3 regions of the Paramixta manurensis genome follow, and region 3 is predicted to be linked to each of the others. Evidence: predicted binding sites of a transcription regulator. Region 3 holds the regulator's gene; each other region holds the start of a gene.
The links. The regulator Fur, encoded in region 3, represses iron uptake genes when iron is present. The targets are predictions, from matches to a motif close to ATAATAATGAGAACNACTATCAA.
Positions count from the first base shown of each region.

Region 1 (5,589 bases), 1.1 Mb from region 3:
AGACGTTCTTCACGGATCATGCCAGCATCTCCTCAACTTGCTTAACTGCATCAGCAGTCATAACGACTTTGTCGAAGGCGATCAGGCTAACCGGATCGATACCTGCTGCATCACGCACGTCAACCTTGTACAGGTTACGCGCAGCCAGGAACAGATTCTCATCCAGTTCACCGGTGATGATCAGCACGTCTTCCAGCGCCATGTCTTTCAGTTTCTGTGCCAGCAACTTAGTTTTCGGCGCTTCAACAGAGAACTGTTCGACAACGATCAGACGATCTTGACGTACCAGTTCGGACAGGATGCTTTTCAGCGCGCCGCGGTACATCTTTTTGTTAACTTTTTGACTGTGATCCTGCGGGCGAGCAGCGAAAGTTACGCCACCTGAACGCCAGATCGGGCTCTTGACAGAACCTGAACGCGCACGGCCGGTACCTTTCTGGCGCCACGGTTTTTTACCGGAACCAGTTACTTCAGCACGGGTCTTCTGAGCACGAGTACCTTGACGGGCACCTGCTGCATAAGCAACAACAACCTGGTGTACCAGCGCTTCGTTGAAATCACGACCGAAGGTAGTTTCGGAAACAGTCAGCGCGCTTTGCGCGTCTTTCAATACCAATTCCATTCCTATCTCCTCACGCCTTAACAGCTGGTTTAACGATCAGGTCGCTACCGGTTGCACCCGGGACCGCACCTTTAACCAGCAGCAGGTTGCGCTCAGCGTCAACACGTACTACGTCCAGGCTCTGAACGGTTACGCGCTCATTACCTAGCTGACCTGCCATTTTCTTGCCTTTGAACACTTTGCCCGGAGTCTGGTTCTGACCGATAGAACCCGGAACGCGGTGAGACAAGGAGTTACCGTGAGTAGCATCCTGAGTACGGAAATTCCAGCGCTTAACAGTACCGGCAAAACCTTTACCTTTGGACGTACCAGTCACGTCAACTTTTTTCACGTCAGCGAAAATTTCAACACTGATGCTCTGGCCAACAGAATATTCATCACCTTCAGCGGTGCGGAATTCCCACAGACCACGGCCAGCTTCAACGCCAGCTTTAGCAAAATGACCTGCTTCAGGCTTGGTTACACGGTTTGCTTTTTTAGCACCGGTAGTGACCTGAATAGCACGGTAACCATCGTTTTCCAGCGCTTTAATCTGGGTAACGCGGTTTGCTTCAACTTCGATTACGGTTACGGGGATAGAAACGCCATCTTCAGTGAAGATGCGGGTCATGCCCACTTTTTTACCGACTAAACCAATCATTGTTTCAACCTCTCAATCGCTCGATGACCTGATTAACCCAGGCTGATCTGCACGTCTACACCGGCAGCCAGATCCAGACGCATCAGAGCATCAACGGTTTTTTCAGTTGGCTCAACGATGTCAACCAGACGCTTATGAGTGCGGATTTCGTACTGATCGCGCGCGTCTTTATTAACGTGCGGGGAAATCAGAACGGTAAAACGCTCTTTGCGAGTTGGCAGCGGGATTGGACCACGAACCTGCGCACCAGTGCGCTTGGCAGTCTCAACGATTTCCGCGGTTGATTGATCGATCAGACGATGATCAAACGCTTTAAGACGGATACGGATTCTTTGGTTCTGCATGAGACCAGAGCTCCAATTATTTATAAACGAAAAAAATTACTCCTCGCACCCATTACGATTGATGGGGGAGTGTAATCGTTCAGCATATAACTCCCCAATTGGGAGTATTGTTAGGCAACCCAGTACACTGGCTGACCTGTGATTCTGCTTGAATCACGCCTGACAATATCTGCAGGCCCGCGCATTATACGCAAATCTGCTCAGGAAGCAACCCGCTTTGCCGTTTCTACCGGCTGGAAATGGGTGCGGTACAGAAAAAAACGGTACGCCTGCCTGTCGTTACCTCATCTGCTGCGCGCTTTCTCGCAGCGCTAAGCATCGAAGGGCCTCAGGTAATGACAAGCTTATTGGCGCTGTGCAAAGCTATGCCTATCACTCAAGGGAGGAGGAGCAAAGATGGATCGATTCACGTTGCTTGCGGCACTCAGCGGTACCATGGCGGGGAGTTTTACTGGTCTGGTTATTGACCGTTTTCAGCCGCAACAAACAGCGCAACAATGGTTTTCCGTATTGGTTAAGCCACGTTCATATTGCTTCCATTGCCATCGGATACTGGCCTGGCGTGATTTGCTCCCTTTGATAAGCTGGTGCAGCTCGGGGGGCAAATGCCGCATTTGTCGCGCGCCAATTCCTCGCTTTCTACCTGCATGCGAACTGTTTACTGCCCTGCTGTTCGTCTTGCTCGCCGCGCTCGAGCCCCGCCCCGCCCCACTGCTTGCACTCACGCTGTTCAGCCTGCTTCTGGTTCTACTCAGCGAAATCGACCGGCGTCACTGCCTGTTGCCTGATGTACTGACCCTATCGTTGCTGTGGGCGGGTTTGTTATTCCATACCTTCTTCCCCACTTTTCCGCTACATGATGCAATACTCGGTGCCGTGGCCGGTTATCTCTACTTTTGGCTTCCGGGTTGGCTGTTTTTACTTTATCGCGGCGAGGAAGGAATTGGCGGCGGGGATATGAAATTGTTTGCCGCGTTGGGTGCCTGGTGCGGCTGGCAAACATTGCCGGTGATGGCTTTACTGGCGGCGCTCATCGGCATCCTTTGCTGGCTATACCGTTCTCAGCGCGGCGTCGGGCAACAAAAAACCATCCCACAACCGTTTGGCCCAAGCCTGGCAATTGCGGGATGGCTGGTATTTATCGCTCAACATAAAGGCTACAACGTGATGACTATTCTTCTTTGATTTGGGCCTGGAGATAATTTTGGATGCCAATTTTCTGAATCAGATCCAGTTCAGTTTCCAGAAAGTCGATGTGATGTTCTTCATCCGCCAGAATTTCGATCATCATATCGCGGCTAACATAATCGTGAACTTTATCGGCGTAAGCGATCGCTTCGCGCAGATCTTTAGCCCCTTCAAGCTCCAACACCAGATCGGATTTCAACATCTCTTCCACATCTTCACCGATGCGTAAGCGGCCGAGATCCTGCAGATTGGGAATACCTTCAAGAAATAAAATGCGTTCGATGTATTTGTCCGCGTGTTTCATTTCATCGATGGATTCATGGTACTCAACGTCATTCAGGCGCATCAGTCCCCAATTTTTGAACATGCGCGCATGAAGAAAGTACTGATTGATCGCAACCAGTTCATTCCCAAGTAATTTGTTGAGATGATTTATGATTTTTGTATCGCCCTTCATTTTGCTTCCTCCGCTTCCAGTTAATTAGAAGCGTAGATGCGCCTGAAAAGAAGTCAAAAAATCAGGACAAAAATGAGGGGTATCTCAGGCAATCTCTTTATATTGCGGGACGTTCTGCAACTCTTCATCCAGGATTTCACGCGTCGCGCGGATGCACTTGCCACACTGTTTTCCTACCGGAACAAGCTGACGCAGGTGTTGAATAGATTGAGGCTGGTAGCGACGAACGGCATCGCGGATCGTTTTATCACTAATGGCATTACACAGACAAACGTACATTTGCGCACTCCAGTACAAAATATGATCACAGTGTAAATGAGAATGGTTGCCATTACAATAACTAACTGGTTCTCAAGCCGCCCATGACATTTTTTGCTGGCATAAAAAAAGAGCGCCGAAGCGCTCTTTTTATGTGTGCCGTAGTGCCAGACAAAGCCCGGCGCTACCTGCTACAGCATTAAGCCATAACTTTAGCAACAACACCCGCACCAACGGTACGGCCGCCTTCGCGGATTGCGAAACGCAGACCGTCGTCCATTGCGATCGGGTGAATCAGGGTAACAACCATTTTGATGTTGTCGCCCGGCATTACCATCTCTACGCCTTCCGGCAGTTCGATGGTGCCCGTCACGTCAGTAGTACGGAAGTAGAACTGCGGACGGTAGCCTTTGAAGAACGGAGTATGACGGCCGCCTTCGTCTTTAGACAGAATATAAACTTCTGATTCGAACTTGGTGTGCGGCTTGATTGAACCCGGCTTCGCCAGTACCTGACCACGTTCGATTTCTTCACGTTTGATACCACGCAGCAGAACACCAACGTTCTCACCCGCGCGGCCTTCGTCCAGCAGTTTGCGGAACATTTCAACGCCGGTACAGGTTGATTTCGCGGTGTCTTTGATGCCCACGATTTCAACTTCTTCACCCACTTTGATGATACCGCGCTCTACACGACCGGTAACAACGGTACCACGACCGGAGATGGAGAATACGTCTTCGATTGGCAGCAGGAACGGCTTGTCAATTGCACGCTCTGGTTCCGGGATGTAGTTATCCAGGTAACCGGCCAGCTCGATGATTTTCGCTTCCCACTCGGCGTCGCCTTCCAGCGCTTTCAGTGCAGAACCGTGAACGATCGGCGTGTCGTCGCCCGGGAAATCGTACTGGGTCAGCAGATCGCGAACTTCCATCTCAACCAGTTCCAGCAGCTCTTCGTCATCAACCATGTCACATTTGTTCAGGAACACGATGATGTAAGGAACGCCAACCTGACGACCCAGCAGGATGTGCTCACGGGTCTGCGGCATCGGGCCGTCAGTCGCAGCAACAACCAGGATCGCGCCGTCCATCTGCGCAGCACCGGTGATCATGTTTTTCACGTAGTCGGCGTGGCCCGGGCAGTCAACGTGTGCATAGTGACGAGTCGGGGTGTCGTACTCTACGTGAGAGGTGTTGATGGTGATACCACGTGCTTTTTCTTCCGGCGCGTTATCGATCTGATCGAATGCGCGCGCAGAACCGCCGTAGGTTTTCGCCAGAACGGTGGTGATAGCTGCGGTCAGGGTAGTTTTACCGTGGTCAACGTGGCCGATAGTACCAACGTTGACGTGGGGTTTGGAACGTTCAAATTTCTCTTTAGCCACGACGATATTCCTTACTTTTATGCTCTCACCCTGTGGTGAGAGCATGTGATCAATATTTTAAAACTGTAGCTTATTTGCCACGAGCTTCAATAACAGCCTGAGCGACGTTGTTCGGCGCTTCAGCGTACTTCAAGAACTCCATGGAGTAAGAAGCACGGCCTTGGGTCTGAGAACGCAGGTCAGTAGCATAACCAAACATTTCAGATAACGGTACCTGAGCACGAACGGTCTTACCGGTAGCGGTGTCATCCATACCTTCGATGATACCGCGACGACGGTTCAGGTCACCGATAACGTCACCCATGTAGTCTTCCGGCGTTTCGACTTCCACTTTCATCACTGGCTCAAGCAGAACAGGTTTTGCTTTCTTAAAGCCATCTTTAAACGCCAAAGAGGCTGCCAGTTTAAACGCCAATTCAGAGGAGTCGACGTCATGATAAGAACCGAAGTGCAGGCGCACCGCAATGTCCACTACCGGATAACCGGCCAGAGGACCAGACTTCAGTTGCTCCTGGATACCTTTATCAACCGCAGGGATGTATTCGCCAGGAATCACACCACCTTTGATGTCGTTGGTAAAGGTGTAGCCCGGGCCACCTGGTTCCAGCGGAGACAGATCGATCACAACGTGACCGTACTGACCACGACCACCAGACTGTTTAGCGTGCTTGCCTTCGATATCTTTCACGGTATCGC
Region 1 covers NZ_CP054212.1:406,195-411,783, reverse strand. Annotated here, with positions in the region: gene rplW (50S ribosomal protein L23) at 1-20, opposite strand, end outside; gene rplD (50S ribosomal protein L4) at 17-622, opposite strand; gene rplC (50S ribosomal protein L3) at 633-1,262, opposite strand; gene rpsJ (30S ribosomal protein S10) at 1,295-1,606, opposite strand; gene PMPD1_RS01900 (prepilin peptidase) at 2,003-2,791, shown strand; gene bfr (bacterioferritin) at 2,778-3,251, opposite strand; gene bfd (bacterioferritin-associated ferredoxin) at 3,336-3,530, opposite strand; gene tuf (elongation factor Tu) at 3,709-4,893, opposite strand; gene fusA (elongation factor G) at 4,964-5,589, opposite strand, start outside.
Region 1: a site for Fur is predicted at 3,567-3,589, ahead of bfd (bacterioferritin-associated ferredoxin). Genes of this name have one in related genera too.

Region 2 (5,589 bases), 2.1 Mb from region 3:
CAACAGAGAAAATTTATTGATGCCGTTGGTGATCTGGATGATCACCGCTTCGAGTGGCAGATCGATCCACCAGGCGCCGATAAAGGCGCTGAAACCCACGGCGAAGGCCACCGGAAAGCCGAAGGCTAACAGAACTAACAGGCTGCCAATTAAAATTAATGCATCCATGATGAACTCCGAATCAGTGTGTGCCGCCGAGTAAAACCAAACGACGCTGGGTCTGCTCGCCGCAGAACAGACGCTCTACCACAAACAACAGCGTAAAAATCGCGCCTACCGGAATCGGGAGATACATTTCGCCAAATGTTACGTCGGGCAGCGAGGCCTGCGGCTGGAGCCACATGTCTTGGCACAGGCTATAGCTTGCCTGGAAAATAATGATGCAGACGGCGATCATCATCAGATCGCAGACGATCTCAGCAACGCGGCGCGCACGCGGCGGCAAGCGATCGGTCACCATGGAAACGCAAATATGCGTACCGGCGCGGAAACCGACCGGCGCGCCGATAAAGGTAAAGATAATCACGCAGACAATGGACACCGGTTCGGGCCAGGAAAGGGCGCTGTCCAGCGCGTAGCGTGCGAAAATACCGATAGGAATAACAGTGACCATGATCATCAGCGCAATCGCCGCGACAACCATGCACAACAAATACAACACATCCATCAGACGTGAATAAGCAGACATAGCGATTTTCCTGACCAGGGCGCGCCGGAAGCGAATCCGGCGCGGAAACGGTTATTTAACGTCAGCGATCTTTTTCATCAGATCCTTATAGTTAGCGCCATATTGATCGCGCACCGATTGGGTGGCTTTGACAAAGTAGTCACGATCAACTTTTTGGAAGGTGACGCCGCCCGCTTTCATTTTCGCCACTGATTCATCGTTATATTTCGCCCATAAAACCCGCTCTTCATCCTGCGCCTCTTTACCCAATTTCTTCATCAGCGCCTGATCGTCGGCAGACAATTTATCCCACGACTTTTTCGAGAACAGGATCATTTCCGGCTGAATGAAGTGGCCGGTTAAGGTGTAATATTTGGTGACCGGCATGTAGTTATGCGCCACAAAGGTCGGCGGGTTATTTTCGGTGCCGTCAACCACGCCGGTTTGCATGGCGCTAAACACTTCGCTGACGCCCATCGCGACGGGGTTAGTACCCATTGCTTTCAGGGTCGCCAGTGAGATGGGGCTATTCTGTACGCGGATTTTCATCCCTTTTAGATCTTCCGGTTTCTGTACCGGTTTTTTGGTGATCATGTTCCGCACCCCGGCATCGGTCCAGCCAAGGAACACCATGCGGGTATTCGGGTCTTTATCGAAAGCGTCAGTAATCTCTTTGCCCACCGCGCCATCCAGCACCTTATGCATATGATCTTCATCGCGGAACACATACGGCAGCGTCAGCACGCTGGTCTCTGGCGCAATGGTAGTTACCGGCGCTAATGAGACGCGAATCATATCGACCGCGCCAATTTGTACTTGTTGCAGCGTCTGGTCTTCATCACCCAGCACGCCACCGGCGAAAACATTCATTGCCAGACGCCCATCGGTGGCTTTTTTTAGTTTTTCGCCCATATGTTGTAAGGCCACCACGGTGGGGTAACCTGCAGGTTGTACTTCGGCAACTTTAAATACCGTTGCCGCGCCCGCAACCGAGGTCATGGATGCCATCAGAGCGGCGGAAGCCAGGGAAATCGCGAGTAGCTTTTTTTTCATCATCATTAAATGTTCTCCAGCGCGTGATGAGAATCTATTTTTTGCCATAGCGTTAGTAGAGGTATGAGGTCTGATGCCACGAGGGCTGATTTAATATAGAGAAATTGCGCTGGTTAAAAATTGGCTTCATGTCAATTGGATGAGTCTCATCACATTATTGAAACGTTGTTTTAATAATTTTCCATGTAGCATCACAAAAGCAAAACATGTCCTGAATATCCATTACCTGCGCGCGGCGAAAACGCGCCGACGCGTCGTAATGTTTGTAAATAATAATGAGAACTACTATCAATTCACGCCTAATTTGGTATGATCCGCGCTGGTTCTGATAATGCTTAATTAAGGTTGGAGAAACAGCGTGGTAGCCAGTGATTTGATGCAAACGGACCTTTCCGTTTGGGGCATGTACCAGCATGCGGATATCGTGGTAAAGACGGTAATGATTGGATTGTTGTTGGCATCCGTTGTCACCTGGGCCATTTTCTTCAGTAAATTCGCCGAGTTAACGTCGGCAAAGCGCCGCATTAAACGTGAACAACTGGCGTTGTCTGACGCGCGTTCTCTGCGTCAGGCAGCGGAAACCTGCGGCGGTTTTTCACCGCGCAGCTTAAGCACGCAACTCCTCAAAGAAGCGCAGAATGAGCTTGAGCTCTCTGCCGGCTCTGCTGATAACGATGGGATTAAAGAACGTACCGGTTTCCGTCTGGAGCGCCGGGTGGCGGCCTTTAGCCGTTATGCCGGGCGCGGTAACGGTTTCCTCGCCACCATCGGCGCCATTGCGCCATTCATCGGTTTGTTCGGTACCGTGTGGGGCATTATGAACAGCTTCATCGGCATCGCCAAAACGCAAACCACCAACCTGGCTGTCGTAGCGCCCGGTATTGCCGAGGCGTTGTTAGCAACCGCGATTGGTCTGGTGGCGGCGATCCCGGCGGTGGTGATTTACAATATTTTCGCCCGTATGATCGCCAGCTATAAGGCATCGTTAGGGGATGTCGCCGCCCAGGTTCTGTTATTGCAAAGCCGGGATTTAGATCTCGCCAGCAGCGGCGAAAGCGAGTCGCAACGCGTACATGCCGCCCAGAAACTGCGGGTAGGTTAAGCATTATGGCAATGCGATTGAATGACGATCTGGATACTGATGGTGAAATGCATGAGATCAACGTCACGCCATTTATCGACGTGATGTTGGTGTTGTTAATCATCTTCATGGTTGCAGCGCCGTTGGCGACGGTGGACGTCCGCGTTAATTTGCCCGCTTCAACCAGTGCGCCGCAACCGCGTCCTGAAAAGCCGGTCTATCTGTCAATTAAAGCCGATAAGCAACTGTATATCGGCAATCAGGCGGTCACCAAAGAGAACCTGGTGGAAACGCTGAATGGCGAAACGGAAGGGAAAAAGGACACCACCATTTTCTTCCAGGCGGATAAAACCGTAGATTATGAAACCTTAATGAATGTGATGGATTCTTTGCGTCAGGCCGGTTATTTAAAAATTGGTTTGATGGGTATGGAAACCGCCAACAAATAACTAAGCGCCGGATATTTCCGGCGTTTTTTTTATCCCGCTTCGTTTTTCTTCTTTTCCCTTCAGGCCATTAGCCACATATTTGTTAATTTTTAGTTACTAAAATTGGTATTTTTGTAAATCACAATGGTGACTTTCGTCACGTTAAAACCGTGCTTCTCAGGCTAAAAGGGAAAAACACAAGGAAGCCGGGATATATTCAATGACCTCTGCATCAAAAACATCGCAAAGCGGTGCGAAAACCATCTTTAGCGTTACCAGCGGTAATTTTCTTGAGATGTATGACTTTATGGTGTTTGGCTACTATGCCTCCGCCATTTCCAAAACCTTCTTTCCGGGAGACGATCCCTTCGCCTCACTAATGCTGACGCTGATGACCTTTGGCGCCGGCTTTTTGATGCGCCCTTTGGGCGCGATTGTGCTTGGCGCCTATATTGACCATCATGGGCGGCGTAAAGGGTTGTTAGTGACCCTGGGATTGATGGCGGTAGGTACGCTGACTATCGCTTGCGTGCCTGGCTATGCGACGCTGGGCGCGGCGGCGCCGATCCTGATTTTGCTGGGGCGCTTATTGCAGGGCTTTTCTGCTGGCGTTGAGCTGGGCGGCGTCTCGGTTTACCTGTCCGAAGTCGCCCCGAAAGGGCGTAAAGGTTTTTATGTTAGTTGGCAATCCGGTAGCCAGCAGGTGGCGGTTATCTTCGCCGCGCTGTTGGGGTTGTTGCTGAACCATGTGTTGGAAAAAGACCAGGTCACCGAATGGGGCTGGCGTATCCCGTTTGTGATTGGCTGCATGATTGTGCCTTTTCTGTTCTGGGTCCGGCGTATGCTGGAAGAAACCGAGGCGTTTAGCCAACGTAAACACCATCCATCGATGAGTGAAATTATGCGCTCGGTGGCCAGTAACTGGGCGCTGGTGCTGGCCGGGATGCTGATGGTGGTAACCACTACGGTGATGTTTTATATGATCACCGCCTTTACGCCAACCTTTGGTAAAACCGTCTTGATGATGAGTGATAAGGCGAGTTTTCTGGTAACGCTGTGCGTCGGCATTTCCAACCTGTTCTGGCTGCCGGTAATGGGCGCGTTGTCCGATCGGGTAGGGCGGCGGCCCTTGCTGATTCTGTTTACCATCCTGATCGTGTTAACCGCCTGGCCGGTGCTGCACTGGTTGGTGGGGTCGCCTACGCTGATGCATTTGCTGGAGGCGGAGCTGTGGCTCTCCTTCCTGTACGCCAGCTATAACGGGGCGATGGTGGTGTATTTGGCAGAGGTGATGCCGGTTGAGGTTCGCGCGTCCGGTTTCTCAATGGCGTACAGTCTGGCAACCGCGTTGTTTGGCGGGTTTACCCCTGCGGTATCCAGCTACTTGATTCATGCCACCGGTGATAAAGCTATGCCTGGCGTTTGGCTGACGTTCTCCGCCATCTGCGGCCTGATTGGGACGTTAGTGATTAAGCGGTTGATTAAGCAATACCACGCACGCCATGCAACCGCGCCGGTGACCGCGATGTAGCCGCGCGCAACGGCAACATACTAATAGCCGATGTTTTTTCCAACATCGGCTTATCAGACCCGTTAAATAAACCTATAATAGTTTCCTGACTCCCTCATTTGACCTGTAACAGCCGTGGCAAAATACCAACAACTGGTGCATCAAATCCGCGCGCAAATTGAAGCGGAAGTTTGGCAACCGGGCGAAAAACTCCCTTCACTACGTGAACAGGTAAGCCTGAGCGGCTTAAGCCTAATGACGGTGATGCACGCGTATCAAGTGCTGGAGAGTCAGGGGTGGATTGCTTCACGCCCGCAGTCAGGTTACTACGTCGCGCCGCGCGCCGAGTTTCTTAGCCAACCGGTTTCCCACCAAAAAGTACAATTGGCGGAAGCGGTGGATATTAATGCGTTTATTTTTGATGTGTTACAAGCCTGCCGCGACCCGCTGATTATCCCATTCGGATCGGCATTCCCCGACCCTGAATTGTTCCCACAGCGCCAATTAATGCGCTCGCTGAACAGTGTGTCGCACAATCTGACGCCAGGTGATGCTATTCATAACCTGCCGCCGGGTAATGAGGCGTTACGTAAAACGCTGGCCCAGCGTTATGCGCAACAAGGCGTGACGGTATCGCCAGATGAGATAGTGATTACCAATGGCGCGATGGAGGCGCTCAACCTGAGTCTGCAAGCGGTGACCGAGCCGGGCGACTGGGTGGTGATCGAAAACCCGGCATTTTATGGTGCGTTACAGGCCATTGAGCGGCTGAAGTTGAAAGTGGTGGCGATTGCTACCGACCCACAGCATGGGATGGATTTAGAGGAGTTACAACAGGCGTTAACACGCT
Region 2 covers NZ_CP054212.1:3,959,373-3,964,961, reverse strand. Annotated here, with positions in the region: gene PMPD1_RS19125 (TRAP transporter large permease) at 1-168, opposite strand, end outside; gene PMPD1_RS19120 (TRAP transporter small permease) at 182-688, opposite strand; gene PMPD1_RS19115 (TRAP transporter substrate-binding protein) at 740-1,726, opposite strand; gene exbB (tol-pal system-associated acyl-CoA thioesterase) at 2,097-2,822, shown strand; gene exbD (TonB system transport protein ExbD) at 2,828-3,250, shown strand; gene PMPD1_RS19100 (MFS transporter) at 3,450-4,760, shown strand; gene PMPD1_RS19095 (aminotransferase-like domain-containing protein) at 4,875-5,589, shown strand, end outside.
Region 2: a site for Fur is predicted at 1,990-2,012, ahead of exbB (tol-pal system-associated acyl-CoA thioesterase). Genes of this name have one in related genera too.

Region 3 (5,589 bases):
CAGCATGATGTCGCTTTGTGCCTGTGTGCAGAGCGGCCCGGTATCGACCACTGAAACGGTGCCATCAATAGACTATCAGCGTTGTCTGGATGCGGAAAAAATGGGCGGTGGGGATGTGATTGAAACACGCTGCGGCAAACTTCAGCATGAAATAGCACCAACGGATCACGAATAAACAAGGAGTGTCTATGAACAGGTTTACCCCGAGCTTTCTCGCCAGCACGCTGCTGGTGGTAATGGGCAATCACGCCGCGCGAGCGGACCAGCAAGTTGTTGATCAAATCAGTCGCTTCGGCGTGAAATATGCGGTGACGGATAACCACGCCGCGCAGCATGGCGTCGATTGTGCGGCGCTTGGCGCAGATTGGGCTTCCTGTAATCGGGCGACAATTACGCTCACTAATCCGGGGGAGGCGGTAACCAGTAACGATTGGGCTATCTATATGTCCAATGTTCACCAAACGCTTAAAGTCGAAGACGAACGGTTCCGCATGGTACACATTGTCGGGGACTTAACACGTCTCGAACCGACGGATAAATTTACCGGTTTCGCCGCACACGAATCGGTTGAAATCCCAATCGTTAATGAATATTGGCAGCTCTTTATTACCGATATAATGCCGCGCTGGTATGTCACGTCCGGTGAGGCGCAACCGAAAATGATCACCAGTACCGATACTGAAGATTTGACGGCTTTCGTCGCCCCTTTCGGCACGCAGTGGAAACGTACCGTAGAGGATAAAAATGTTCTGATGACAGCAACAAGCCGCTTTGAAAAAAATAGCGACCTCTCTTTACTGACACCGGCATCTTTGCGCGGGCAAATTGTTCCCACGCCAATCCAGGCACAGGTTTTCGCTGAAGATGCCGACCTTTCCGCAGGCATTAAGTTGGATCTATCCGGCTTGCCGGATGCGCAAGCGGAGGCCATCCGGCAACGTTTTCGCCTGTTGGGAATTAAAGAGCAGCCGAATGGCTATCCGATTATCGCTCGAATTAATGCCGGGGCATTAGACAAAGCGGCAAGCGTTTCCGGCGGGTATCGGTTAACTATCGGCAAAGCAAAGGCCGACGTGACAGGGTATGATCGGAGCGGTGTGTTTTATGGTTTGCAGTCTATCCTTTCGCTGCTGCCCGCTAGCGGCGAGGGTAAAATAGCTACGCTTGCGGTAACCGATGCCCCCCGTTTTGCTTATCGCGGCGCGTTTTTAGATGTGGCGAGAAATTTCCATAGCAAAGCGGCGGTGCTGCGTATGCTTGATCAAATGGCTGCGTGGAAAATGAACAAATTCCACTTCCACTTGACCGATGATGAGGGTTGGCGTGTCGAAATCGCTGGGTTACCTGAGTTGACCGGCGTGGGCGCCAGGCGGTGCCATGATCTGAGCGAGCAGCATTGTTTGCTGCCGCAGCTAGGTTCCGGCCCATTTAGCAATAATAACGGTAGCGGTTTTTTTAGCCGTGCCGATTATATTGAAATCGTGAAATATGCCGCGGCGCGTAATATCGAGGTGATTCCGGAAGTGGATATGCCCGCGCACGCGCGTGCGGCGGTGGTTTCAATGGAGGCACGCTATCATCGCCTAATGGAAAAGGGGGACGCCAGTGCAGCGTCGGAATACCGACTGGTCGATCCCACGGATAGTTCCAACACCACCTCGGTGCAATTGTACGATCGCACCAGCTACCTCAATCCTTGTCTCGACTCTTCTCTCCGTTTTACCGATAAAGTCATTAGTGAAATACAGGCGATGCATCTTGCAGCTGGTCAGCCGCTTAAAACCTGGCACTTTGGTGGAGACGAAGCGAAAAATATTCGGCTCGGCGCCGGATATTCCGACCGCGCTAAACCGGTGACGGGAACCGGGCTACGAACGATGGATGAAGAAGATAAGCCATGGGCTAAATCTCTGGCATGTCAAAAATTGATTAGCGAGGGGAAAGTTAGCGATCTGGCGCATCTTCCCAGTTCTTTTGCATTAAAAGTCAGCAAGTTGGTGAAAGCGCACGGTATCGACAGCATGCAGGCCTGGCAGGATGGCCTGAAAGATGCCAAAGATGCAGGCGCTTTTTCTACTGCGCAGGTCAGAGTGAATTTTTGGGACACGCTCTATTGGGGAGGCTTTGACACCGCTAATGATTGGGCAAACAAAGGTTACCAAGTGGTGCTTTCCAACCCGGATTACCTCTATATGGATTTCCCTTCGGAGGTTAACCCGCTAGAGCGCGGTTATTACTGGGGAACGCGTTTTACCGATGAGCGTAAAATGTTCTCCTTCGCACCGAATAATTTGCCGCAAAATGCCGAAACCTCTGTTGATCGCGACGGGAATACGTTTAGTGCAAAATCAGATAAAGCCTGGCTTGGCGCTTATGGTATTTCAGCTCAGTTATGGAGTGAGACGGTGCGCACAGACAGTAATATGGAGTATATGATTTTTCCGCGTCTCTTCACTGCTGCCGAGCGTGGCTGGCATCGGGCATCCTGGGAACAGGATTATCAGGCAGGGAAAGAGTATGTCGGCGGCGAAACGCGTTATGTGGATAGCCAGGCATTACTCACTGACTGGCAGCGTTTTGCCAATCTGTTAGGGCAACGTGAGCTGGCGAAGCTCGATCTTGCCGGCGTGTCTTACCGTCTTCCGGTGCCGGGCGCGCGTATTGTCAACGGCGTTCTCGAAGCGAACCTGGCGCTGCCGGGATTAACGATTGAATACAGCCTGGATGAGGGAAAAAGCTGGCAGCGGTATGACAACGGCTCACGGCCAAATGTGAGCGGGAAAGTTTCAGTTCGCTCCGTCAGCCCGGATGGTAAACGCGTCAGTCGCGTAGAAGCGCTTTAATTAACCACAAAAAAACCGGTGCATCATGGCACCGGTTTTTTATGGCAGAAAACAGATTACTGATCGTGAAGTGTTTCGTCTTCACGGCAATCGCCCAACGCACAATGTCCATAGAGATAAAGACTGTGGTTGGTCAATTTAATGCCATGACGCGTGGCGATCTCACGCTGACGAGATTCGATAGATTCATCACTAAATTCGATGACCTTGCCACAATCCAGGCAAATAAGGTGATCGTGATGATGTTGTTGAGTGAGTTCGAACACGGACTTGCCGCCTTCGAAGTTATGCCGGGTTACGATACCCGCGTCATCAAACTGGTTCAGAACGCGATAAACCGTAGCCAGACCGATCTCTTCGCCCATATCAATCAGGCGCTTATACAAATCTTCCGCACTGACATGATGGCTCTCTGGTTCCTGAAGCACTTCCAGAATCTTCAAGCGAGGAAGCGTGACTTTCAGGCCGGCCTTCTTTAATGCGGTATTGTTGTCAGTCATGCGGATATTGTCCTGTTACTTTGCTAGTCACTATGTGGCTGAAAAGCCCTGAACATCGGTCGACGCTGAATCTAATTGCGTCTCATTATAGAACTGATGAACCGAAATGAAAACAGTAGGGTAAGCGTGAAACCGCTAATGGATGTAAGGAGAAGTATCGCTACGTCCTGAGAAGTTCATGCCTGTATTATGCCGCGTTAACATTTCGCTTAAGCTCATCCTTACCTCTAACAGATGAGAAAGCGGATTGACCGATGGAGATATTCTACAGATCTGAGGCCAAAAGTTACAAATATGTATCTATTATTTCTATAGGAAAAACCACACATTCAATGTGAGCCAGCGCCCACATTGAACGCTTAACGTTACGCTTCGATGATTTCTTTCAAATGAAGCTCGTTAAAAATCTGTTTTACCCACGCGTCAACGCGTTCATTGGTCAATTCAGGCTGACGATCTTCATCAATCGCGAGGCCGAGGAAGTGTTTATCATCCGCCAACCCTTTTGACGCTTCAAAATGGTAACCCTCGGTAGGCCAGTGGCCGACAATTACCGCACCGTTCGGCTCAATAATGTCGCGGATAGTCCCCATCGCGTCACAGAAGTATTCAGCGTAATCCTCCTGATCGCCACAGCCAAACAGCGCGACCAACTTGCCGTTAAAGTCAATTTCTTCAAGCGTTGGGAAGAAATCATCCCAATCACACTGGGCTTCGCCATAATACCAGGTTGGAATACCCAGTAGTAAAATATCAAAGGCTTCAAGATCTTCTTTGCTGCTCTTGGCGATGTCATGCACGTCGGCAACGTCTTTGCCGAGTTGCTTCTGGATCATTTTTGCAATGTTTTCCGTGTTGCCCGTATCGCTGCCAAAGAAAATGCCTACGATTGCCATGAGTTTAATAACCTCTTGAAACTTAAAAATATGGTGATTGCTATTGGTACGCAGTTATCGGCAATAATAGCAGACAGAGCGTGGGCGCGGAACTTGTAAAGCCGCTGCATTTGTCGCTTTGTGCGATTACGCCATCCGGCGGCGGTTATGCGTCGGTAACCTGTAGCTGCGCTAAAATCATCTCTTCAATCAATTCGCTGCGGCTCATATTACGTTGTTCGGCGAGTGAATTTAACGCGTCCACCGCTTCATGATTCATTTTCAGTTCGACACGGCGTAAGCCGCGTACTTTGTCACGCTTTAACTGATTACGCTTATTGATTCGTAGCTGCTCATCACGCGTGAGCGGATTGGTTTTAGGGCGCCCAGGCCGACGTTCATCTGCGAACAAGTCTGGCGTGGTGCGATCCGTTTGTTCTTTTGCCATAGAATAGATAGTGATACTGGCCAGACCGCGCGCCTGTTGTTGCGCGGATTGTGACTAAATGAGCCGGTTTGCTGCCGAAATAAAGGCGGCAAAATTTTAGCGCGCCATCATACCCTGGCAAAAGTCGTTGCGACAAACATTTCACAGTTTCAATAACACTTTGCTATTAAACGGTTAAAAAACGTTGGATGGCGCGCAAAACCGCATCCGGTTTCTCTGCGTGAACCCAGTGACCGGCACCGGCAATAACATGCGCTTTTGCCTGCGGAAACTGGCTTAATAATGCGGAACGGTGGCTATCATCGAGGTAGGGCGAATTGCCGCCGCGGATGAACAGGGCCGGGTGCGGCCAGGCCGGGATCGGTTCCCAACCGGAAAGGCTCGGGTAGTTGTTCCAAAGCGCCGGTACGTTAAAACGCCACTCTCCTTCATGGAAGGACTTCAGTAAAAACTGAATAATCCCTTCTTCTTCTATATGCTCGCGCATTTTCTCTGCCGCCTGACTGCGTGAGGTGATACCCGCCGCCGTTACGGCATTCACGCCCGCAAAGATTGCATCATGGCGACGCGTCTGATAATCCACCGGCGCAATATCAATTAATACCAACTGCTCAAGACGGTCGGGCGCCAGTGCGGTCATCGCCATGGCGATTTTTCCCCCCATTGAGTGACCAATCACCGTTACACGATTGATGCCCTGTTCATCAAGCGTTGCCAACATATCCTGTGCCATTACCGCATAAGACATCTCTTCCGCCCGGCCAGATAAACCGTGGTTACGGACATCCACCTGTATAATGGGGTGTTCAGCTTTTAGCCCACGGGCGATACCGCCAAGGTTATCCAGGCTACCAAACAGACCGTGAATCAATAAAACGGGGGTAGCATCGGCAGGAGATTGTTCAGTTTGCAGGCGAGCATTC
Region 3 covers NZ_CP054212.1:1,489,761-1,495,349, forward strand. Annotated here, with positions in the region: gene chiQ (ChiQ/YbfN family lipoprotein) at 1-175, shown strand, start outside; gene PMPD1_RS07280 (beta-N-acetylhexosaminidase) at 189-2,843, shown strand; gene fur (ferric iron uptake transcriptional regulator) at 2,900-3,343, opposite strand; gene fldA (flavodoxin FldA) at 3,709-4,239, opposite strand; gene ybfE (LexA regulated protein) at 4,385-4,666, opposite strand; gene ybfF (esterase) at 4,833-5,589, opposite strand, start outside.